DNA from 2 places in the Anaerotruncus massiliensis (ex Togo et al. 2026) genome. Region 2 is predicted to be linked to the other one. Evidence: predicted binding sites of a transcription regulator. Region 2 holds the regulator's gene; the other holds the start of a gene.
The links. The regulator Rex, encoded in region 2, represses fermentation and respiration genes when NADH is low (regulators of the CRP and FNR family bind a similar motif). The targets are predictions, from matches to a motif close to ATTGTTAANNNNTTAACAAT.
Positions count from the first base shown of each region.

Region 1: a site for Rex is predicted at 4,952-4,971, ahead of RCI06_RS10735 (OadG family transporter subunit). Genes of this name have one in related genera too.

Region 1 is NZ_JAPJQF010000038.1:12,096-23,433, forward strand. Features, by position in the region: gene RCI06_RS10715 (hypothetical protein) at 1-201, shown strand, start outside; gene RCI06_RS10720 (hypothetical protein) at 299-523, opposite strand; gene RCI06_RS10725 (ATP-dependent helicase) at 665-3,028, opposite strand; gene RCI06_RS10730 (sodium ion-translocating decarboxylase subunit beta) at 3,165-4,343, opposite strand; gene RCI06_RS10735 (OadG family transporter subunit) at 4,363-4,830, opposite strand; gene galT (galactose-1-phosphate uridylyltransferase) at 5,059-6,033, opposite strand; gene RCI06_RS10745 (galactokinase family protein) at 6,092-7,372, opposite strand; gene RCI06_RS10750 (AraC family transcriptional regulator) at 7,583-8,434, shown strand; gene RCI06_RS10755 (mechanosensitive ion channel family protein) at 8,446-9,339, shown strand; gene RCI06_RS10760 (YlcI/YnfO family protein) at 9,771-9,977, opposite strand; gene RCI06_RS10765 (spore coat protein) at 10,119-10,382, opposite strand; gene RCI06_RS10770 (spore coat protein) at 10,391-10,573, opposite strand; gene RCI06_RS10775 (rod shape-determining protein) at 10,645-11,338, opposite strand, start outside.
Region 2 is NZ_JAPJQF010000017.1:34,010-45,347, forward strand. Features, by position in the region: gene RCI06_RS07255 (isocitrate/isopropylmalate family dehydrogenase) at 1-790, shown strand, start outside; gene RCI06_RS07260 (redox-sensing transcriptional repressor Rex) at 821-1,468, shown strand; gene RCI06_RS07265 (hypothetical protein) at 1,693-2,376, opposite strand; gene ychF (redox-regulated ATPase YchF) at 2,376-3,473, opposite strand; gene RCI06_RS07275 (hypothetical protein) at 3,770-4,984, shown strand; gene RCI06_RS07280 (response regulator transcription factor) at 5,187-5,879, shown strand; gene RCI06_RS07285 (HAMP domain-containing sensor histidine kinase) at 5,952-7,391, shown strand; gene RCI06_RS07290 (S1C family serine protease) at 7,820-9,472, shown strand; gene RCI06_RS07295 (universal stress protein UspA) at 9,677-10,111, shown strand; gene RCI06_RS07300 (alpha/beta hydrolase) at 10,152-11,126, shown strand; gene RCI06_RS07305 (hypothetical protein) at 11,186-11,338, opposite strand, start outside.

The DNA.
Region 1 (11,338 bases), on a different contig from region 2:
TGCTCAAAGAACCAGCCGTGCGAATCGCTGCGCGCGCTGGAACAGAAGGTCGACGGGAAGTTCCGGGAATACGACGAGCGGCTCGGGGACGGCGAGGTGAGCTTCGCCGTCATCAAGACCAAGCTCAACCTGATCCTCGGCATCCTCGCCGCGATCGGCGGGTGCCTCGTCCCGGTCCTGCTCAACCTGATCTTTTCATAAGGCGGGGAGCGGTCTCCTCCCTCCCCCGCCCGGCAAAAAACCGGGGCCGCGTTTTACGCGGCCCCGGTTTTTTCTTCATTGAACCATATGTACCCGTTCAGGCGCTCACCAGCGAATCGCCCATCAGCTCCCGGTAGCGCCGCTCCATCTGCCTGGCCTGGTAGCCGAGCAGGGCGGTCTCACCGTCCAGCCGGACAAGCGCGGGAGAGCTGTAGGGCTCGCCGTTTTCCAGCAGAGCGCCCATCTTCCTGCGGTTGTTCCCGATCTTTTTCCACCTGTTCTCGATTTGGACCGCGAGGATCCATTTTTTGATTGCGTTCATCTGTTATCCCGTCCTTGACTTTTTTCGACAGCGTTATCTTTCGTTCGCTGCAATTACATTATACGCTCTGTAATTGGCGGAATCTGTCGAATCGGAGAAGGGCGTTTTTAACAAATCGTGAACATTCGACCAAAAAACCCGTTAAATTTTCTTCAGGCGGGCGAATTTCGCCATAACCTTCTTGGTTCCGACACCGTCGAACGCCACCTCCACAAGGTGGTCGTTGCCCATCGGCGTGACCGAGATCACCATGCCGCCGCCGAACACCTTGTGTGTGACCCCGTCCCCCGGCCGCAGGTCGAAGCCCTCGTCGGGCGCGGGCTGGCGGCCCACCCCCAGCATCCGGTCGCTCTCGGAGTAGCGGGGCTTTTTCGCCGGCATGGCGGCCGCCTGCTGGCGGCGGAGCAGCGTCTCGTCCTCCGACTCGCACAGCTCCGGCGGAATCTCCGCCAAAAACCGCGAGGGGCGGTTGCGCATCGTCTGCCCGAAGAGCATCCGCTGCGCCGCGTCGGAGATGTAGAGCTGCTTTTTGGCGCGGGTGATCGACACGTAGGCGAGCCGCCGCTCCTCCTCCACCTGCGCGGGGTCGTACATCGCCTGCACGCCCGGGAAGATCCCCTCCTCCGCGCCCGCGATGAAGACGTTGTCGAACTCGAGCCCCTTGGCCGAGTGCATCGTCATCAGCACCACCGCGTCGTCGTTCGGGTCGTATTTGTCGATGTCGGTGTAGAGGGAGATCTCCTCCAGAAAGCCGGAGAGGGAGTGCTCGGCGTTCTCCTCCTCATAGCGGTTCATCGTGCTCTTGAGCTCCTCGATATTCTCGATCCGCGTCTGGCCCTCAAAGCCCTCCGCTTGGAGCATCGCAAGGTAGCCCGTCCGGTCGAGCAGCTCGTCGAGCAATTCGCCCAGCGGCAGCGTGTCCGCCGCCTCCATCAGCCCGCGCATCATCGCCGCGAACGCCATGAGGTCGGCGGTCTTGCGCCCGAGGGAGGCGTATTCGTCCGCGTGCTCGAGCACGTCGAACATCGCCGCGCCCGTCCCGGCGGCGATCTCCGCCACCGCGTTGACCGTGCTGTCTCCGATCTTCCGCTTGGGCTCGTTGATGATCCGCCGCAGCCGCAGCGAATCCGACCGGTTGCTCAGCACGCTCAGATAGGAGACGATATCCTTGATCTCCTTGCGCTCGTAGAAGCGCAGCCCGCCGATGATACGGTAGGGGATGCCCGCCTTGACCATGCCGCGCTCGAGCATCTGCGACTGGGCGTTCATGCGGTAGAGCACCACATGGTCGGAATACTTCGCGCCCGCCTGCACGTTGGCCTGAATCGTGTCGCAGATGAACTGCGCCTCCCCGTTTTCGTCGGCGGCGCGGTGCACCCGCACCTTGACCCCCTCCCCGTTCTGGGTCCAGAGGGTCTTGCCCTTGCGCTCGGTGTTGTTCGAGATGACCGCGTTGGCCGCGTCGAGGATCGTTTCGGTGCTGCGGTAGTTCTGTTCCAGCCGGAAGACCTTCGCGCCGGGGAAGTTGTCCTCGAACTGGAGGATGTTTTCGATCGTCGCGCCGCGGAATTTATAGATGCTCTGGTCGTCGTCGCCGACGACGCAGAGGTTCCCGCTCTCGGAGGCGAGCAGCCGCACGAGCTCGAACTGCGCGCGGTTGGTGTCCTGGTACTCGTCCACCATGATGTAGCGGAAGCGGTTGCGGTAGTAGTCGAGCGCCTCGGGGAACTCCTTGAAGAGCCGCACCGTCAGCATGATGATGTCGTCGAAGTCGACCGCGTTGGCGTCCTGGAGCTGCTTCTGGTAGATCGCGTACACCTTGGCGACGACCTGCTTGTAGTAGTCGTCCCCCACGCCGGCCTCGTAGCCGTCGGGGGTCAGGAGCTCGTCCTTCGCGCGGCCGATCGCGGAGAGCACCCCCTTGGGGGCGAATCGCTTGTCGTCGATGTTGAGCTCCTTGAGCGCGCCCTTGATCACCCGCAGCGAGTCGTCGGTGTCGTAGATCGCAAAGCTGCGCCCGTAACCGAGCCGCTCGATCTCGCGCCGCAGGATGCGCACGCACGCCGAATGGAAGGTCGAGGCGCCCACGTCGTCCGCCGTCCGCCCGAGCATCGCCGAAAGCCGCTCCCGCAGCTCCCCGGCGGCCTTGTTGGTAAAGGTGATCGCGAGGATGTTCCAGGGCATGACGGTGTGGCTGCGGATGAGCGTAAAGGCGCGGTCGGAGTCCCAGCTCTCCCCGTCGGCGTACTCCTCGAGGAAGGCGACGTCCTCCGCCGTGACCTGCTCGGGCATCCAGGTGCTGTGATAGGCGTCCCCGAAGAGCACCATGTTCGCGATGCGGTTGATGATGACCGTCGTCTTCCCGCTGCCCGCGCCCGCCAGGATCAGCACCGGGCCGTTCAGCGTGTAGACCGCCTGCTTCTGCATCGGGTTCATCCGGGAAAAGAAGTCGTCGATGATGCGGCGACGCGCCGCTGTGTACCGGTCTTTCAGCGATAAATCCATTGCGTTTCCCCACACATTCCGTTGTTTGGCCGGGCGCGTTCCGCGCCCGCGGCAACTACAGTATACCACATTTCCCGACCCGTGGGAACGTAAAAAAGGCGGCCCGCATGGGCCGCCTTTTTATCGATATCGAACATTACTTGAGGATGGAGAGCAGGACGCCCGCGGCCACGGCGGAGCCGATAACGCCGGCGACGTTCGGACCCATCGCATGCATGAGCAGGAAGTTGGTCGGGTTCTCCTTCTGGCCGACCTTCTGCGAGACGCGCGCCGCCATCGGGACGGCCGACACGCCGGCGGAACCGATCAGCGGGTTGATCTTGCCGCCCGAGAGGACGTACATCAGGTCGCCGAGCAGCACGCCGCCCGCGGTACCGAACGCGAACGCGATGAGGCCGAGGACGATGATGCCGAGGGTCTGCGGGGTGAGGAACCGCTCCGCGCTCGCCGTCGCGCCGACGGTGACGCCGAGAAAGATGGTGACGATGTTCATCAGCTCGTTCTGCGCCGTCTTGTTGAGGCGGTCGACCACGCCCGACTCACGGAAGAGGTTTCCGAGCATGAGCATGCCGATCAGCGGGGCGGTGTCGGGAACGAGGAAGGATACCAGGATCGCAACGAGGATCGGGAAGACGATCTTCTCGAGCTTGGAGACAGGGCGCAGCTGCTCCATCCGGACGGCGCGCGCCTTCTTGGTGGTGAGCAGCTTCATAATGGGCGGCTGGATGATCGGGACCAGCGCCATATAGGAGTAGGCCGCGATGGCCACCGAGCCGAGCAGGTGCGGAGCCAGCTGGGTCGTCGTAAAGATCGCCGTCGGGCCGTCGGCGCCGCCGATGATGCCGATCGAGCCGGCCTCGGCGGGAGTAAAGCCGAGCGCCAGCGCGCCGAAGAAGGCGAGGAAGATGCCGAGCTGGGCGGCCGCGCCCATGAGGAAGCTCTTCGGGTTCGCGATCAGCGGACCGAAGTCGGTCATGCAGCCGACGCCGAGGAAGATCAGCGGCGGGTAGATGCCGAGCTTGACGCCGAGGTAGAGGTAGTCGAGCAGGCCGCCGCCGTTGGCGAGCATCTCCCACGCGATATGCCCGGTGTCGTTGATGAAGATTTCAGGGTGGTACATTCCCGCCATCGGCAGGTTGGTCAGCAGCATACCGAACGCGATCGGCAGCAGCAGCAGCGGCTCGAAGCCCTTGCGGATTGCAAGGTACATGAGCACGAAGGAAACCAGAATCATCAGGGCCTGCCCGCCGGTCAGGTTCAGGAAGCCCGACTTGGACACGATCGTCTGGACCGAGTCCGCAAAAATTTCAAACATTGTCTCTGCCCTCCGTCAATCAAAAAGGTTGGGTGTTCTGCATCATGCCGGCCTGCGCCCAGGAGGTGCGCTCCCGTGCGCGGCGGATGCTGCGCAGGACAAAGCCGCCCTCGGCCGCGGGCTGGCCGCTTTCGCCGCCGCCGAACATCGAGGCGACCGCCGCCGAGATCACCGCGATGATATCGTCTCCGATACCCTCCTCGACGATCGGCTGGATCACCATGGTGGAGGCCGGAGCCGGAGCCGCCGGCGCGGCGGGCGCCGGAGCCGGGGCCGCCGCCTGCTGCGGGGCCGCCTTGGGTGCCGCCGGTGCGGCGGGCTTGGGGGCCGCGGCGGGCTGCGCCGGTTTCTTCGGCGAGCCCAGGCCGGTGGAGACGAAGAGCTTTCCGATCAGCCAGACGATCAGCGAAAGACCGATCAGCGCCACAAAGACGACCACCAGACCCGTGATGATGACTGCGCCCGCAAGGGTAAAATCAATATTCATGCCCATTCTCCTTGCTATATATTTGGTAAAATGATACAGGAAATTGGTTTCTACAAAAAATCGAAACCAGAACTAAGTATACTATATCTTGCGGGTATTTGCAACGCCTTTACGCCGCAATTTTGAAAAAATTTTAACAAACATTTCATGAAAAATCCATCTCCCCCGCCCAAAAAGACAAAGCGGCCGTCCTCCCGGGCGGCCGCTTTGTGGGAGCTCCACAAGCGCTTATTTGAGGGTGTCCATATACCGCCCGTACGCCTCGCGAAGCTCGGCGGCGGTCTCCTCGGGACGGGTCGGGTTGCAGTGCGCCCACGCGCCCGTTTCGCTCGAGGCGTTGAATTTGACCTTGTCCGCGCTGCGCATCGGCGGGAAAAATTCGATGTGGAAGTGGTAGCTGTCCTTCACGTCCGGGCCGTTCACCGGGGCGTTGTGCATACACATCATATAGGGGAACTTGTAGCCGAAGAGGCTGTCGAGCATGCCGACCGTGTGCTTGATGGTGACGGCAAGCGAACGGCGCTCCCCGGGGGTGAACTCGAGGAGGTTCGACTTGTGGGAGTTGGCGAAGATGTACACGCCGTAGGGGTACTCGGTGAAGAAGGGCAGGAAGACGGTAAAGTGCTCGTTCTGGAAGATCACCCGCTGGCCGAACTTTTGCTCCTCGGCGAGCATGTCGCAGAAGAGGCATCTGCCCTTTTCGGCGTAGTATTCGCCCGACGATTTGAGCTCGAGCTGGAGCTTCTTGGGCACGAAGGAGTAGCCGTAGATCTGGCCGTGCGGATGGGGCATCGTGACGCCCACCGCCTCACCGCGGTTTTCAAAGATGAAGACGTATTTGATCTTTTCGTCCTGCGAGAGCTTTTCAAACCGCTCGCACCACAGGTCGACCAGCTTCGCCATATGGTCGTCCGACAGTTCGGGGACCGTCGTCGTGTGCCCGGGCGAATAGAGGATGACCTCGCATTTGCCGTAGGCGGGCGCGGTTTTGAAGAAGTCGTTCGCCACGTCGTCCGGCTCGGGGGGCGTCTGGCTCAGCGCCGGGAAGTCGTTGTCGTATTCGAGCACGTCGTAGTGGTCCGGCACCTTGCCCGAGCCCGGGCAGAAGGGGCACCAGTCCTTGGGCATCTGCGGGCGCGCCTGCCGATGGGAAGCGATCATGACCCAGTCCTGTGTCAGGGGATGCCATCTTAATTCAGCCATTCTGATTCCTCCTGTATGTATCTGATCGGTGTGTCGTTTCCTGTTAACCGGGCGCGCCTTACAGGGCGCAGAGGTCCACTCCGCCGACCGGGCGGATGGAGAGCACGTGGCAGTGGTTCGCGCCGAACACCGCCTCCATCGCGGCCTTGTAGCCGTCGAGCAGGTCCTCGGGGACGAACGCCTGGATGGTCCCGGCGAAGCCGCCGCCGTGGACGCGCCACGCGCCGCGGCCGGCCAGCAGGTGCTCGCTCATCGCGAGCGCGAGGGAGAGGCCCTGCTCGTCGGGGTTCTTGCAGGTGTAGACGTTTTGCAGGTACATGTAGGAGGAGCGCCCGCTCTCGATTACAAGGCGCTTGAATTCCTCAAAGTCGCCCGCCCTGAGCGCGGCGACCTGCCTGGGCACCCGGTCGTTGTCCGCGTAGAAGTGGAAGGCGCGCAGCAGGGCGCGGTCGGTGCACTTGCCGCGCAGCGCGGGCAGCGCCGCGTAGAAGGTCTCCGGCGCGACGTCGCGCAGCACCTTCCCGCCGAGCGCCTCCGCCACCGCGCGCATCTCGACCGGCGCGGCGGCGTAGTCGCCGGTGAGGTCGGCGTGGTTGCCGCCCGTGTCGACGACGCAAAGCTTGTAGCCCGAATGGGCGAAGTCGAAGTCCACCTTTTCAACGACGGGCTTCTCCGGGTTTTGAAAGTCGATCGTGATGAAGCCGCCCACCGAGCAGCCCATCTGGTCCATGAGGCCGCTCGGCTTGCCGAAATAGGCGTTTTCGGCGTACTGGCCGATCTGGGCGATCTGCACCGGGGTCGCCGCACCGCCCGCGTAGAGGCAGTTGAGCATCGTGCCGACGATCGTCTCGAACGCGGCCGACGAGGAGAGGCCGGAGCCCTTGAGCACGCTGGAGGTGGTGTACGCGTCGAAGCCGCCGATGCGGTAGCCGAGGGCGGCAAACTTGGCGGCCACGCCGCGGATGAGGGAGGCGGCGGTGTTCTTTTCACACTCCCGCACCGACACGTCGGAGAGGTCGATGGTGTCCATCGGGAAGCCCGCCGACTGAATGCGGATGACGTTGTCGTCGTTCCTGCCGGCCACCGCGATCACGTCGAGGTTGACGCCTGCGGCCAGCACCCGTCCCTGCTGGTGGTCGGTGTGGTTGCCGCCCACCTCGGTGCGCCCCGGGGCGCTGAAGAGCCCGACCTCCCGGCCCGCGCCGAAGAGCTTTTCAAACTCCCCCACCGCGGCCTCATAGCGTTCCCGCTGGAGCGGCGCCTTTTCGCTGTAGAGATAGTCGAACGCCCGGTCCAACCCGCCGGAAGTGATCCTGGATCGCATCTCCTGTGTCTTCATACCATTTCCTCCATCGTTTTGTCGTGTCGCCGGTCCGTTTCCGATGGGGCCCCGCCGCGCGCGGGGCCCTCTCAATATCTGTAATTTTAGCTTAACGCAAATTGTACGGAATTTCAACACAAAAAAGTCCCATTTTTATGGACGATTGTTGCAGTAAATCGCCTTTTTGATTATACTAATTAGGAGACGCAAAATAAAGGGGGCCTTCCAATGGCAGACGGTATCTTCAAACACTCCTATAAGACCAAAACGCGCGAAAGCCTGCCCATCGCCATCTATAACGCCGGCGTGCAGCAGTGCGAGCCCTCCCACACCTGGGGGCCCGGCCTGCGGGACCACTTTCTCGTGCACCACGTCATCTCCGGGCGCGGCAGCTACACCGCCGGCGGCGTCACCCATGAGGTGGGCGCGGGCGACACTTTCATCGTCTACCCCTCGGTCATCGTGACCTACCGCGCGGACGACGCAGACCCGTGGGAATACTGCTGGGTGGGCTTCAACGGCGCGGAGGCCAAGCTGCTGATGGCCCAGACCCCCTTCACCCGCGAAAAGCCGGTCGTCCGCTTTGAGGACCCGGCCGCCATCGAGAGCGCCATCACCGGCATCTACCGCGCCTCCGGCACCACCCCTGCCAGCGAGCTGCGCGCCATCGGCCTGCTCTACCTCTTCCTCGCGCTGCTCACCGAGCAGCCGGGCGCGCCCGCGCCCGCCGCCGGACTTTCGCTCGAATATGTCGAGAGCGCCATCCGGTTCATCGCGCACAACTACTCCGGCTCGATCGACGTCAGCGACATCGCCGCCTCGGTCGGCATCAGCCGAAGCCACCTCTACCGGGTGTTCATGCGGCATATCGGCACCTCCCCCAACGAATACCTGACCAAGTTCCGCATCTCCCAGGCGGTGGAACTGATCGAGCGTTCCTCCCTGCCCGTCTCGGCGGTCGCCGCGTCGGTCGGCTACGACGACTCCCTCTACTTCTCCCGCGTGTTTAAAAAGATCACCGGCGTATCCCCCTCCTCGTACATCAAAAAATCCGCCTCCCACGCCGGGAAGGCGGATTGAAAGGAGCCCTCATGGAAACCATCGACACCTCCTCCGCCGCCTCCGAGATTCAGGAGGTGGTGAACGCCCTCACCAGCATGCCCTCCGACACCCGGTGGAACTACCTGTGGCACAAATTTCTCGACTTCGCCCCCCGCCTGCTGACGGCGCTCATCATCCTCGCGGCCGGCATCCTGCTTGTGCGCTGGATCTGCTCCTTCTCCCGCAAAATGCTTAAGCGCTCCAAGCTCGACCCCACCCTGCATAATTTCATCGTTTCAATCATCTGCGCGGTGCTCTATATCGTGCTCGGCATCATCGTCGTCACCGTGCTCGCCCCCTCCGCCGCCGGGTCGCTCATCGCCCTCTTCGGCGTCTTCGGCCTGGCGGTCTCGCTGGCCGTCAAGGACTCCCTCGCGAACCTCGCGGGCGGCATGTCGGTGCTCTTTACCAAGCCCTTCGCGCTCGGCGACTATGTCCGCATCAACGGCAACGAGGGCACCATCCAGGAGATCCGCCTCAACTACACGATCCTGAAGACCTTCGACAACAAGGTCGTGCACATCCCCAACGGCGACGTGGCCAAGGCGGAGATCGTCAACTTCACCTATGAGCCGACCCGCCGCCTCGACCTCGTCTTTTCGATCGGCTACGGCGACGATTTTGAGAAGGCCAAGCGGATTATCCGCGGCGCGCTCGGCGACAACCCCCTTGCGCACCGGGATCCCGAGCCGGTCGTCCGCATGTCCGAGCACGGCGACTCCGCGATCAAGATCGCCTGCCGCGTATGGGTGGACACACCCGACTACTGGACGCTCAACTTTGACCTGCTCGAGGAGGTCAAGCGCCGGTTTGACGCGGAAGGCATCTCGATCCCCTACAACCAGATGGACGTTCATCTGCACCGGACGGGGGGGCAAAACTGATTCATTTAAAGGAAAGGACCGCAGGGGCAATGCCCCTGCGGTCCTCTTTGTCCGACTGCATACATTTGTCATGATTCTTGTTTCAGTTCCCCCAAAGCATATTCGCAACAGCGGATTACCAGCCTGTTCAATGATATCCCCTGCTCCTGCGCAATCTTCTCCAATTCCTGGAGTATTTTTTTGGGAATACGGAACGTCTTGTTGACATGTTCCGGTTTTGTTATCTGAAACACTTCCATCACCTATTCGATTATAGCCGCCCCCGAATAAAAATTCTACACCTCATTTTGCAAGAGGAACCTCTTGCATCCCATCTCGCGGGTATTGAGGGCCCCGCAGGGCTTCGCCCTGTGGGGCCCTTGCCGTCAGCCTCCCGTCGTCTATTGCATCCGTTTCCCCAAGGACCTTTCCTGACGGAAGGGTTCCGGCTCTCACTCGGGCGACGTTTCCCGTTCCAGATTCCTCAGGGCGTAATCACAGCACTGAACCACCAGGCTGTTCAGGGAAACTCCCTGCCGCTGAGCAGTCTCTTCCATCTGCCGAAGCAGTTCTTTGGGGAGCCTGAAGGTTTTGCTGATATACTCCGGCCTCGTAATCTGGAACATTGCAATCACCATGCTTATTGTACGGCCTTCCATATGTATTTTCTACACCTCATTTTTACACCTGAAATTGTCTTGCAGGGACGGCCGCCCAGCGGAAGGCCTGACCCATTATCTGGACGGCCATATAAAAGGAACGGACACCGATCAGCGTCCGTTCCTTCGTTTTGTTTTCATTTAGCCCTGCGCGTGCTGCTGCTTGCACTGGTCGATCTTCTTCTGCGGGGCGGGCTCGGTCTGGTACCAGCCGCGCTTGACCATCTCGTCGAAGACCTCGTGCTGGATCTGGTGTTCCTCATTGAGGATGTTCATAAGCTCGCTCATGACGGCTGGCGACGCGCATTCGTTCGCGAAGGTGTTGTAGCCCTCGGTGACGAATTTCTGGCTCGAAAGCACGTCCTCCATCATTTCACGGTCGCCGAACGGTTTCTGCTGGTTCATACGCCCTCCTAACCCAGCTGCTGGAGCAGCCGGTCATAATGGTTTTGGTGTTTCGCGGAGTTCTGTTCAAACTGGGTCTTGAGCTGCGGGTCGGTGGTCATCTGGGCATAAAGCGCGAACTTTTTGACGAGCGTCTGTTCCACGCCGAGCTGGTCCTCGATGGCGGAAAGCTCTTTGGACGTCAAAGGCATAAAAAACAACCTCCTTCAATTGGGATACCTAAAGTATTCCAACCAAAGGAGGCAAATATACGATTGGCCGCTCAGTGGCGGTGGGTGGAGGAAGCTACAAACCCGTCCACGAGCTGGTCGATATACTGGAAGGAAAGCCCGGTGCCGACCGCGACGCATTCGACGGGGTTTTCCGCGAGGCGCACCGGCATCTTGAGCTCGCGGGACATATAGACATCCATGCCGTGGAGCATCGCGCCGCCGCCGGTCATGACCATGCCGTTGGTGAAGATGTCCCCGACAAGCTCGGGCGGCGTGCGTTCGACGACCGAATGGACCGCCGCGCGGATCTCGTCCACCAGCTCGACCATCACCGGATAGAGTTCCTTCCGGGTGAGCAGCACCTTGGTCGGCAGTCCGGTCGCAAGGTGGCGGCCCTTCACTTCATAGGACGCGTCCTCCGCGTCGCGGTCGACGCTCGCGATCGCGATCTTGACCCGCTCGGCCATCCGCTCGCCGAGCAGGACGTTGTAGCGGGAACGCATGTATTTGATGATCGCGGCGTTGAACTTGTCCCCCGCCAGCTTGATCGACGTTTTGCAGACGATGCCGTTGAGGGAGAGCACCGCGATGTCGCTCGTGCCGCCGCCGATGTCGAGGATGAGGTTGCCGTTCGGCCGCGAGATGTCGATACCCGCGCCGATCGCCGCCGCGACCGGCTCCTCGATCAGGTAGACGCTGCGCGCGCCCGCCTGCACGGCGGCGTCGACCGCCGCCTGCGCCTCC
Region 2 (11,338 bases):
GCCCAACGTCGAGAGCGCCAACGTCGCGATGCGCAAGGAGCTCGACCTGTTCGCCAACGTGCGCCCCGTCAAGGTGCCGAGCGAGGGGATCGACTGGACCTTCTTCCGGGAGAACACCGAGGGCGCCTATGCGATCGGCTCCTGCGGCCTCAACGTGGACGAGGACGTGGCGTTCGACTTCGTCGTGACCACCACCGAGGGCACCGAGCGGATCGCGCGGCTCGCCTATGACTACGCGAAAAAGAACCACAAGAGCCGCGTGTCGATCATCACCAAGGCGAACGTCGTCAAGACGACCGACGGCAAGTTCCTGAAGCTCTGCCAGAAGATCGGCGAGGAGTACCCCGGCATCACGACCGACGACTGGTACATCGACATCACCACCGCCAAGCTGATCGACCCCAAGCGCCGCCGCGACTTCCAGGTGTTCGTGCTGCCCAATCTCTACGGCGACATCATCACCGACGAGGCCGCCGAATTCCAGGGCGGCGTCGGCACCGCGGGCAGCGCGAACCTCGGCAAGCGCTACGCGATGTTCGAGGCGATCCACGGCTCCGCCCCGCGCATGATCGCCGAGGGCCGCGGCAAATACGCCGATCCCTGCTCGATGCTGCGGGCGGCGGTGCTGCTCCTGAGCCACATCGGCTACCAGGCCGAGGCGGATAAGCTCGAACGGGCGCTGGACATCTGTATGTACGAGGAAAAGAAGCTCGCGGTCACCGGCCGCGACACCGGCTGCACCTGCGAGGAATTCGGCAACTATGTGATGGACACCATCGCACGGCTGTAACCGGGAATTCTGGATCGAGAGGTTTTGCATATGCCGAAACACGAGGGTGTTTCCCTATCCGTTATCAAGCGGCTGCCCAGGTACTACCGGTTCCTCGGCGACCTGCTCAGCCGCGACGTCACCCGTATCTCCTCGCGCGAGCTGGCCTCCCTGATGCAGCTGACCGCGTCCCAGATCCGCCAGGATCTCAACTGCTTCGGCGGCTTCGGGCAGCAGGGCTACGGCTACAATGTGGCCGCGCTCCACAAGGAGATCGGCAATATCATGGGTCTCAACAAGCATACCCCCATGGTTCTCATCGGCGCGGGCAACCTCGGCCGCACGATCGCGCGCCACATGGATTTCGAGAGCAGCGGCTTCAAGCTCGTCGGGATCTTTGACGACAGCCCCCGCGTGATCGGCCAGAAGGTGAGCAGCCTGACCGTGCAGGACATGGCGGGGCTCGAGGCGTTCTGCAAGGAGCAGTCCCCGCGGGCCGCCATCCTCTGTATCCCTAAGGAGGTCGCCTTCGAGACCGCCCAGCGGCTCATGAAGCTCGGCGTCAACTGCTTCTGGAACTTCTCCCATTACGACCTCTCCCTCGACTTTGAGGGTGCGGTCGTCGAGAACGTCCACCTGGGCGACAGCCTCATGACCCTCTGCTACCAAATCAACGCCGCCTACCCCGAGGATGAATGACGGGGAGGCGAAAATAAGAAGGCCCCCGCCTTGCGGCGGGGGCCTTCTTTTGTCCGGTTTCCTCCGGAAGCCGTCAGCCCCCTTTCTTGAAAGAAAGGGGGCAAAGAACGTTTGGCGCAGGCCGGCCGCGTCCCCCGCAAAGGGGGGCGCCGTGAGAAAGCCAAAAGCAAAGATTTTCGCCCGCCTTTTTCAAAAGGCGGCGGGGCGGCGCCCCGGCCTGCTCTTCAGCTTTCCGCGATAACGAAGTCCGCGGTGATCTCCGAGCAGGCGAGCGCCTGCCCGCCGGTATCCGCGAAGCAGCTCAACTGCGCCGCGCGGTAGGTGCCCGGCGGCAACGGCTCGTCGAAGAGGTCGATGGGCAGCGTAATCGTGACGGTCTCACCCCCGTGCAGCACCCGTTCGGCGTTCACGTCGTCGGGGTTTGCCATCAGCCCCGCGCGCGGGGTGAGCGGCACGACGGCGTCCCCCTCCACCCGCCGGAAGTCGAACCAGTGGGTGTAGATGAGGTCGTTTTCCGTCCGGTTGGTGACGACGAGCGCGATCTCGCCGGTCCCAACAGGGTAGCTCTCCCGCTCGGGACGGGCGTCCACGCTGCGTTCCCCGGCGGGGAGCGCGGCGGCTTCGGGAAGCGGGGCGGTATTTTCCGGTTCGCCGGATTCGGCCTCGGCGGACCCGGCCTCGGAAGCCGCGGAGGATTCCGCGGGGACCACTTCCGCCCGGGAGGGGACCCCGTCAACGGGGGATGCGCTTTCCGGGGCGGGCGCGCCGCCGGGCAGGCCGACCACGCCCAGGACGAAGTCGTTCTGCGCCTCGGGCAGGAAGGCGGCGCGCTCCGGGTGCGGCCGCAGGAACAAAAAGAGCAGCGCGGCGAGCGCGAGCGCGCCGCACAGGACCAGCGCCCGCCTCATCAGACGTTGAAGCGGAAGAGGACGACGTCGCCGTCCTGCATGACGTATTCCTTGCCCTCCGAGCGGACAAGGCCCTTCTCCTTGGCGGCGGCCATCGAGCCGCAGGCGATGAGGTCGTCGTACGCGACGACTTCGGCGCGGATGAAGCCCTTTTCAAAATCGGAATGGATCTTCCCGGCGGCCTGCGGGGCCTTGGTGCCGCGCGTGATCGTCCACGCGCGCACCTCCTGCTTGCCGGCGGTGAGGTAGGAGATCAGCCCGAGCAGGGCGTAGCTCTTTTTGATGAGGCGGTCGAGGCCCGACTCATGCAGCCCCATCTCCTCGAGGAAGAGCAGCTTGTCCTCGGCGGACATGTCGGCGATCTCCTCCTCGATCCGGGCGCAGATGGGCAGCACCTCGGCGTGCTCCGCCGCCGCGATCTCCTCCACCTCATGGTAAAAGCGGTTCTGTTCGATGCCGCCGGTGAAATCCGCCTCGCTCATGTTGGCGGCGTAGATGACCGGCTTGTCGGAGAGCAGGGGCATGTCCTCGAGCGCGGCGCGCTCCTCCGCGTCGCACACGAAGCTGCGGGCGGATTTCCCCTCCTCGAGGTGGGCCTTGAGCCGCCCCAGCACGTCCGCCTGCGCGGCGAGCGTTTTGTCGCCTCCCTTGGCGGCCTTGAGGGCGCGGTCGATCTTGCGGTCGACGATGTCGATGTCAGAAAAGATGAGCTCGAGATTGATCGTCTCGATATCCCGCCGGGGGCCGATCTCCCCGTCGACATGGATGATCTCGTTGTCCTCGAAGCAGCGCACCACATGCACGATCGCGTCCACCTCGCGGATGTGGGAAAGGAACTTGTTGCCCAGCCCCTCCCCCTTGGACGCGCCGCGCACCAGCCCGGCGATATCGACGAATTCGATGACGGCGGGGGTGTATTTGTCCGGGTCGTACATTTTGGCGAGCACGTCGAGGCGCTCGTCCGGCACGGCGACCATGCCGACGTTCGGCTCGATGGTGCAGAAGGGATAGTTCGCGGACTGCGCGCCCGCGTTGGTGATCGCGTTGAACAGGGTGGACTTGCCGACGTTCGGCAGCCCGACGATGCCTAATTTCATGGCTGATTCCTCCGATCTTACAACTGCTCATTATACAGGAAAAACGCGCGGCGCGCAAGCGGTTTCGCCCGGCTGTGGGCGGCGGATATTCATGCAAAAAACGTATATGAAAAAACCGGAGCCAAAAAGATGCACAAAGAAAACCGCAAAAACACCCCCAAAAAGCCGGGTTGACAGGACGGACGGACGGACGGCGGCTATACTATTGTTTGGATAGCCGCCCACATTTTTGTGTAAAATGACGGTTGGATTATCCGGTGTGTATAATGATGAATAAGTATGAGGAGGCAACCGGAATGAAAAAACTGTTGGCGCTGGTCCTCGCGCTCGCGCTGGCCCTGCCGCTCGGCGTGACCGCCTTTGCGGCGGACGCGGAGAAGATCGATCTTTCGCTGACCGGCTTTGACGCGGGGGTATTATGTGACGGCGATGGAATCTATTACGGTCCGAATGACCTGATCCCGCCGGACAGCACCGTCTATCTGCCCTTCCGCATCTTCGCCGGGGAGAACCCGGACGACCCCGACGAGGTCGGGGCGTGGTACGGCGACAGGGACAACTACAAGGTGAAGTTCGACAAGGGCGACAACAACGCCAAAATGATCAAAAAAATCAGCTTTGTGGAGAAGAAATTCGAGGCCCGCGGCTGGCGCTGCCACGCGCTTAAAATCGAGCTCGCGCAGGATTTCAGCGGCGACGAGTTCAAGCTGACGCCGTCGGTCACCTTTACGGCCAAGCGCTATCTGGTCGACTCCATATCGGCTGAAGACGGGGAGCCCGGAAACGGCGTAAAGGGCCACTACGGTTTTGACACGCTGGAGGAGCTCAACGGGGCTTCCGAAGGGGACGTGGCTTTTAAGGACCTCGCGCAGGGGGTCTACGCGCCGGGCTCCAAAATGACGATGGGCCTGAAATTTTTCATGGGCAACGGCGAACGCAGCGCGGACGCGGATTTCAAGGCGGGCGACGGCGGCGTGGTTGTGAAGCCTCAGAAGAATGAGGACAACGAGATCACCTGGGAGGACGAAAAGGACACGCTGGCGTGGCTCAACTTCACGAGCGACGACGACGCGAAGAAGTTTTTCCCAAAGATGACCACCAAATGGGACGACCAGGAGTACGCGGAATATTTTGCGGACCAGGACGCCTACCTCTTTGATTTTATCGGCAATCCGAAGATCGCTTCGACGAGCCGCGCCTCCCTCAGGCTGCGCATCCCCTTCCTCAATGAGGATGGGGAGCTGTCGGTCGGCGAGGATTCGATCGTGGTCTACCAGGTGGTGGACGGCGCGCTTGTGGACATCACCGGCAAGGGGAGGATCCACGAGACGGACGACGGCGACTGGGTCTTTGAGCTGAAGACCCGCGAGCTCGGCACCTACATCATCGCGGAGAAGCCGGCGGCCGCTGGGGAAGCGGCCGAGGCCCCCGCGGAGACGGCGGAGGAAGCCCCCGCGGAAGAGGCGCCCGCGGCTCCCGCCAAGGCGATCCTCCCCTCCTTTGCGAAATAAGCGGAACCGGGCCGCCGGAAGGGCGGGCGCGTGAGCGCCCGCCCTTCTTTTTTACGGATGCGCGCGCGGCGGGCGTTTCTTTGCAGTTTGGACAATCCCCATTCAAAAAATATTCACCAAAACGGGTGATTTTCCGCTATAATTGTGATATGATAAAGCAAATAATCTGCCTGTTGCGGCGGGCAGAATGGGGGTACCAGACATGTCAATCGGGAAAATCCTGGTCTGCGACGATGATCGCAATATCTGCGAGCTGCTCCGGCTCTATCTCGAGAAGGAGGGCTACGCGGTCGTGATCGCCAACGACGGGGAAGAGGCGCTCGCAAAATTCTCCTCTGAAAATCCCGATCTCATGCTGCTGGACATCATGATGCCCAAGCTGGACGGCTGGCAGGTCTGCCGGGAGGTCCGCAAAAAATCCAACATGCCGATCATCATGATCACCGCCAAGGGGGAGACGTTCGACAAGGTGCTCGGGCTCGAGCTCGGGTCGGACGACTATGTGGTCAAGCCCTTCGACCCCAAGGAGATCGTCGCGCGCATCAAGGCGATCATGCGGCGCACCGGCAAAACGGCCGCGGAGGCGGACGTCAAGGAGGTCAGCTACGACAAGCTGGTCGTGAACATGACCAAATACGAGCTCAAGGTGGACGGCAAGGTGATCGACACGCCGCCCAAGGAGCTCGAGCTGCTCTACCACCTGGCGAGCAATCCCAACCGCGTCTACACCCGCGACCAGCTGCTGGACGAGGTGTGGGGCTTCGAGTACTACGGCGACAGCCGCACGGTCGACGTGCACATCAAGCGCCTGCGTGAAAAGCTCGAGGGCGTCTCAGACCAGTGGACCCTCAAAACCGTGTGGGGAGTCGGCTACAAATTCGAGGTCAAGGAATAACCTGTTGATCACGCGGGGCGGGCGGCAAGCCCGCCCTTTTTCGCATCAAACAATCAGAAAAGTGGGTCGGGTATGCAAAAAACGCTCTTCAGTAAACACTTCATCACCATCGCCGCGATCATCCTTTTGAGCATCACGATTCTGGGCGCGGTGCTGCTGGCGTTCGCCAGCCAGTACTTCAAGCAGGACCGTTACCGTCTGCTTGAGCACAACGCCCAGCAGGCGGCCGAGCTCACCTACGCGGACTTCCGCTCCAACCTCTACCAGGGGGTGACCCCGGCGGTCGTGCTGCCGCGCTACACCATCCTCGCGGACGCGATCGAGGCCGACATCTACCTTGCCAACACCGACGGCAAGCTGCTGCTCTTCGTGAGCGGCTCCCATTCGGATTACAATGAGGTGGACATCCCGAAGAACATCATCTCCGAGGCGTGCGCCGCGGGCGAATACCAGGAGGTCGGCAAGGTCGGGGGGCTCTACTCCCAGAACCACTATACGGTGGGCATCCCCGTCAAGACCGAGAGCGGCGTCCCGGCGGCGGTCATCTTCGCGTCCGCCTCTGCGGGCACGCTGACCGTCTTCCTCAAGGAAATCCTCAAGATGTTCATCATCAGCTCGCTCGCCGTGCTGATCCTCGCGTTCGCGGCGGTCTATTTCATCACCGCCGACCTCGTGCGCCCGCTGCGCAAGATGGTCGCCGCGACCCAGAGCTTCTCCAAGGGGGATTTCACCGTGCGGGTGCCGGTGGAGAGCTACGACGAGATCGGCCAGCTCGCGATCTCCTTCAACAATATGGCCACCTCGCTGGCCACAACAGAGGTGGCGCGCCGCTCCTTCACCGCCAATGTCTCCCATGAGCTGCGCACGCCAATGACGACCATCGCGGGCTTTATCGACGGCATCCTCGACGGCACCATCCCGCCCGAAAAGCGGGACGACTACCTCAAAATCGTCTCGGAAGAGATCAAGCGGCTCTCGCGGCTCGTGCGCTCGATGCTCAACATCGCCCGCATCGAGGCGGGCGAACTGGAGCTGAGGCCCGACCTCTTCGACGTGAACGACACGGTCATCCGCACCGTCTTTACCTTTGAGCAGCCGCTCGAGGCGAAGAACATCGAGGTGCGCGGCCTCGACGGCGGCAAGGTCATGGTCGAGGCCGACCCCGACCTCATCCACCAGGTGGTCTATAACCTCATCGAAAACGCCGTCAAATTCTGCAACGAGGGCGGCTTTATCGACGTGAACTACTCGGAGGACGACAGCTATACCTCCGTCGGCATCCGCAACACCGGCGACGGCATCCCCAAGGACGAGATTCCCCACATCTTCGACCGCTTCTACAAGGCCGACAAGTCCCGCAGCCGCGACAAGGGCGGCGCCGGGCTCGGGCTCCACATCGTCCGCTCAATCGTCAACCTGCACGGCGGCGACATCATCGTCCGCTCGGTCGAGGGCGAATACTGCGAGTTCGTCTTCACCATCCCCAAGCCCCATAAGAGCAAAAAGAACTGACCGGGGGGCTTTGAAAAGCCCCCTGGACCCCGAAACTTTTGATTCAGGCAAGCCGCCGCGCCCCACGGTTTCGCGCCGCCCGTGCGACGGAGTTCCCCTGGCCCGGCGGCACGGGCAGAGGCGGCAGTGAGGAAGGGTGGCCGGCCTGATAAAAGTTTTCGGGTCCCGGGGACTTTATCCGCCCGTGCGGCAGAGTTCCCCTGGCCCGGCGGCACGGGTAGAGGCGGCGGTGGGGAAGGGTGGCCGGCCTGATAAAAGTTTTCGGGTCCCGGGGACTTTTTCAAAAGTCCCCGGGTTCACAAATTCTTCAACAGATATGAATAATTCTTTTAAATCTCATCTATTTTATTGCAACAAATCTGCGGTATACTAACGCCAGAAGAACAAAAAAAGGACGCCTCCACAGGCGGAATCCAACCGTGAAAGGTATGAGATATATGAGCGATTATTACAATCCGAACGAAAATCCGCACGAGAAGGAAAACGGTTCGGCGGAGAGCGGTCCGGCTGGCGGGCAGCATGTGTGGAACGTGCCTCCGCAGAACGAGGGGCAGGGCTACCGCCCTCCCTATGAGCGCGGCGCCGCGGGGACGGAGGAGAGCGGGCGGCAGGAGCCGCCGCAGGACCTGACCCCCAACCAGTATTCGGCGAGCGGCGGCTGGCAGCGTCCCGACGGGCGCAGCGCGCAGCGCCGGGACGCCTACCAGTGGAACATCTCCGACTACGAGCAGGCGGCCAAGGCCAAGCCGCGCCGCCGCAACAAGGGCCTGATGGTCTTCGGGATCATTCTGGCGTCGGTGCTGGTGGTGTCGCTGGTGTCGCTGACGAGCATCGGGATCTACAGCAGCATGAGGAAGGACGCGGGCGCTCCGCCCGCGTCGGACAACGGCCCGACGCTGAACGTTCCGGCCGACGACCTGCCGGGCATCACGCTGCAGGATAAGCCGCAGTCGGCCGGGGAATCGCTGCCGGGCGGCAAGCTGTCGAGCGAGGAGATCATCGAAAAGGTCTCCCCCTCCGTCGTGGCGATCACCACCTACGTGAACTACCAGAACTACCAGGCCGAGGGCATGGGCAGCGGGATCATCATCCGCGAGGACGGCTACATCGTGACCAATGCGCATGTGGTCGAGGGCGCGAAGGGGATCACCGTGCAGCTGGGCGACGGCACCTCCTATGAGGGGCGGCTGGTCGGCTCGGACAGCAAGACCGACCTCGCGGTCGTCAAGGTCGACGCCGAGAACCTGCCCGCGGCGACCTTCGGCAACTCCGACCAGGTCAAGATGGGCGAAAAGGTGCTTGCGATCGGCAACCCGCAGTCGATGGACTTCGCGGGCAGCGTGACGCAGGGCATCGTCTCGGGGCTCAACCGCCAGATCACGGCGGGCGGCCAGAACGGCACCACCGTGACCCACTACACCAACCTCATCCAGACCGACGCGGCGATCAACCCGGGCAACTCAGGCGGCGCGCTGGTCAATGAATACGGCCAGGTCATCGGCATCAACTCCGCCAAGGTCATCGCGACCGGCGCCGAGGGCATGGGCTTTGCGATTCCCTCCAACGAGGTCAAGCCGATTGTCGACGACCTGATCGCCTACGGACGCGTCACCGGACGGGTCCGTCTGGGCATCTACGCGACCGAGGTCGACGAGGTGCTCGCGCGCCTCAACCACGTGCCCACCGGCCTCTTCGTGCAGTCAACCGAGGAGGGCTCCGACATCTCCAAAAAGGGCGTCGTCCCGGGCGACATCATCACCAAGGTGAACGGCAAGGACATCACCGGCACGCAGGACCTTTCGGCGGAGATCGAGGGCAAAAAGCCGGGCGACACCGTCGAGCTTGAGGTCTACCGCCCGAGCCAGCGCCCCAACGCGGAGGGGAAATTCTTCACCGTCACCGTCGCGCTGATGGAGGACCTGGGGGACAGCGTTTCAACGCAGGGCGGCGTCCAGGACCCGTCGGACGCCTACGGGCAGAATCCCTACGGCAACGGCCAGGACCCCTATGGGAACGGCTATGACGATTACGGCGACAGCTACGACGAATTCGAGGACTTCTTCAACCAGTTCTTCGGCTGACGGTCCGCGCGGACCGGCTGGCCGCGACCTCCTTTCCTGTACCGCGCCCCGCCTTGCGGGGCGCGGTTTTTGTCGGTATCGGACGGGCGGCGGTTTTTTATAAAAATCGGGTTCTTTATCATAATTTGTTTACAATTTTGTTGTATACTGATTGGGAAGAAAACATTCCGCCGTCCCCGGCGGATCCGGATAGAGGAGGGCGTCATGAATCAGACGCAGCCGAATGTCTATAATACCCTTGTGCTGGTCACCGACCAGTTCACCTGCGAGCGGATCATCAAGGCCGCGCGCGTGATCGCGGACCTGAGCAAGACCGACCTCACGGTGCTCAGCGTCATGAAGACGGGCGCGCAGATCAACCCCGCGGCGCTCGAACACCTCTTCGGCGTCGCCAAGGAATACGGCGCCAAAATGACGGTGGAGTTTTCCAACAACCCGCAGAGCGCGATCGTCCATTCGATCCGGGAGAACCGGGTGATCAACGCGGTCACCGGCATGCCGCGGGACGAGAGCTCGATCCTCGTGCGGATGTGGAAGACGCTGCAAAACGTCACCTTCTTCACCGTCAACGAGAAGGGGGAGCTGCACGAGGTGGTCGACCGCGAATTCGCGGCGGCCATTGAGATCGGCGCGCGATGAATCGGACGGCAGGACGCCTGCCGCGGGAGGAACGAACAAGATGAACATCACTGTCAGGCAGATCGAATTCAGGAGCACCAACGGCACCGACACCATCTTTGGATGGATTTATATCCCGGCGGGCCCGGTGCGCGCCGCCGTGCAGATTTCCCACGGCATGGTCGAGCACATGGGCCGCTACCACGAGTTCATGCGCTGGCTCGCGCAGCAGGGGTACGCGGCGTGCGGCGTCGACCACCTCGGCCACGGCCGCTCGGCGCGGGACGACGGGCACCTCGGCTATTTCGCCGAGCAGGACGGCTGGAAGCGGCTGGTCGACGACCAGCACAAGTTCAACAAGATCATTCGCAGCGAGGTCCCCGGCGCGCCCGTCGTGCTGCTCGGGCACAGCATGGGCTCCTTCGTCGCCCGCCTCTACGCCGCGAAATACCCCCGGACGATCGCCGGGCTCGTGCTCTGCGGCACCGCGCGCGCGGGCGTGCGGGTCGACTTCGGGCGCAGGCTCGCCGCGCGCTCGATCAAAAAGAACGGCGAGCTCTACCGCGACCACGACCTCCAGCACCTCGTCTTCGGGCACTATAACGACCGCTGCGTCCCCGCCGTCACCGGCTACGAGTGGCTCAGCCGCAACACCGCGCTCGTCGAGCGGTACGCCGACGACCCGCGCTGCGGGTACCTGCTCACCGTCTCGGGCATGGCCGACATGTTCACGCTGCTCAAAAAGTGCAACGAGAACGCCTGCTTTGCCGGCGTCGACAGGCAGACCCCCATCTATATCGTCGCCGGGTCGATGGACCCGGTGGGCGAGTACGGCAGGGGCCCCACGCAGGTGTACGACCGCTATGTGAAGGCGGGGGTCGCCGACGTGGAGCTGGTGCTCTACGAGGGGGCGCGCCACGAGGTGCTCGGGGAGCAGGGCCGCGAGCAGATCTGGCAGGAGCTGCTCGGCTGGCTGGACGACCACTTCGTCCCCGCCCCGGAGGAAGAGGAGGAGCCGGACGACCCGGAGACCTGATGAAAACCAAAAGCCCCCGGCGCTTTCGCGCCGGGGGCTTTTTCCGTCCCGACGAAGGGTCAGGACTTTTCGTTGCGGACGGACATCTGTTCGACGACCTCGGCGAAGAAGAGGAAGAGGAAGCAGACGGCGACCAGGCAGACGAGCGGCAGGACCATGCCGATCAGCGAATAGAAGAGGGAGAGGTTGAGGGAGGACATGCTCTGGTTGGT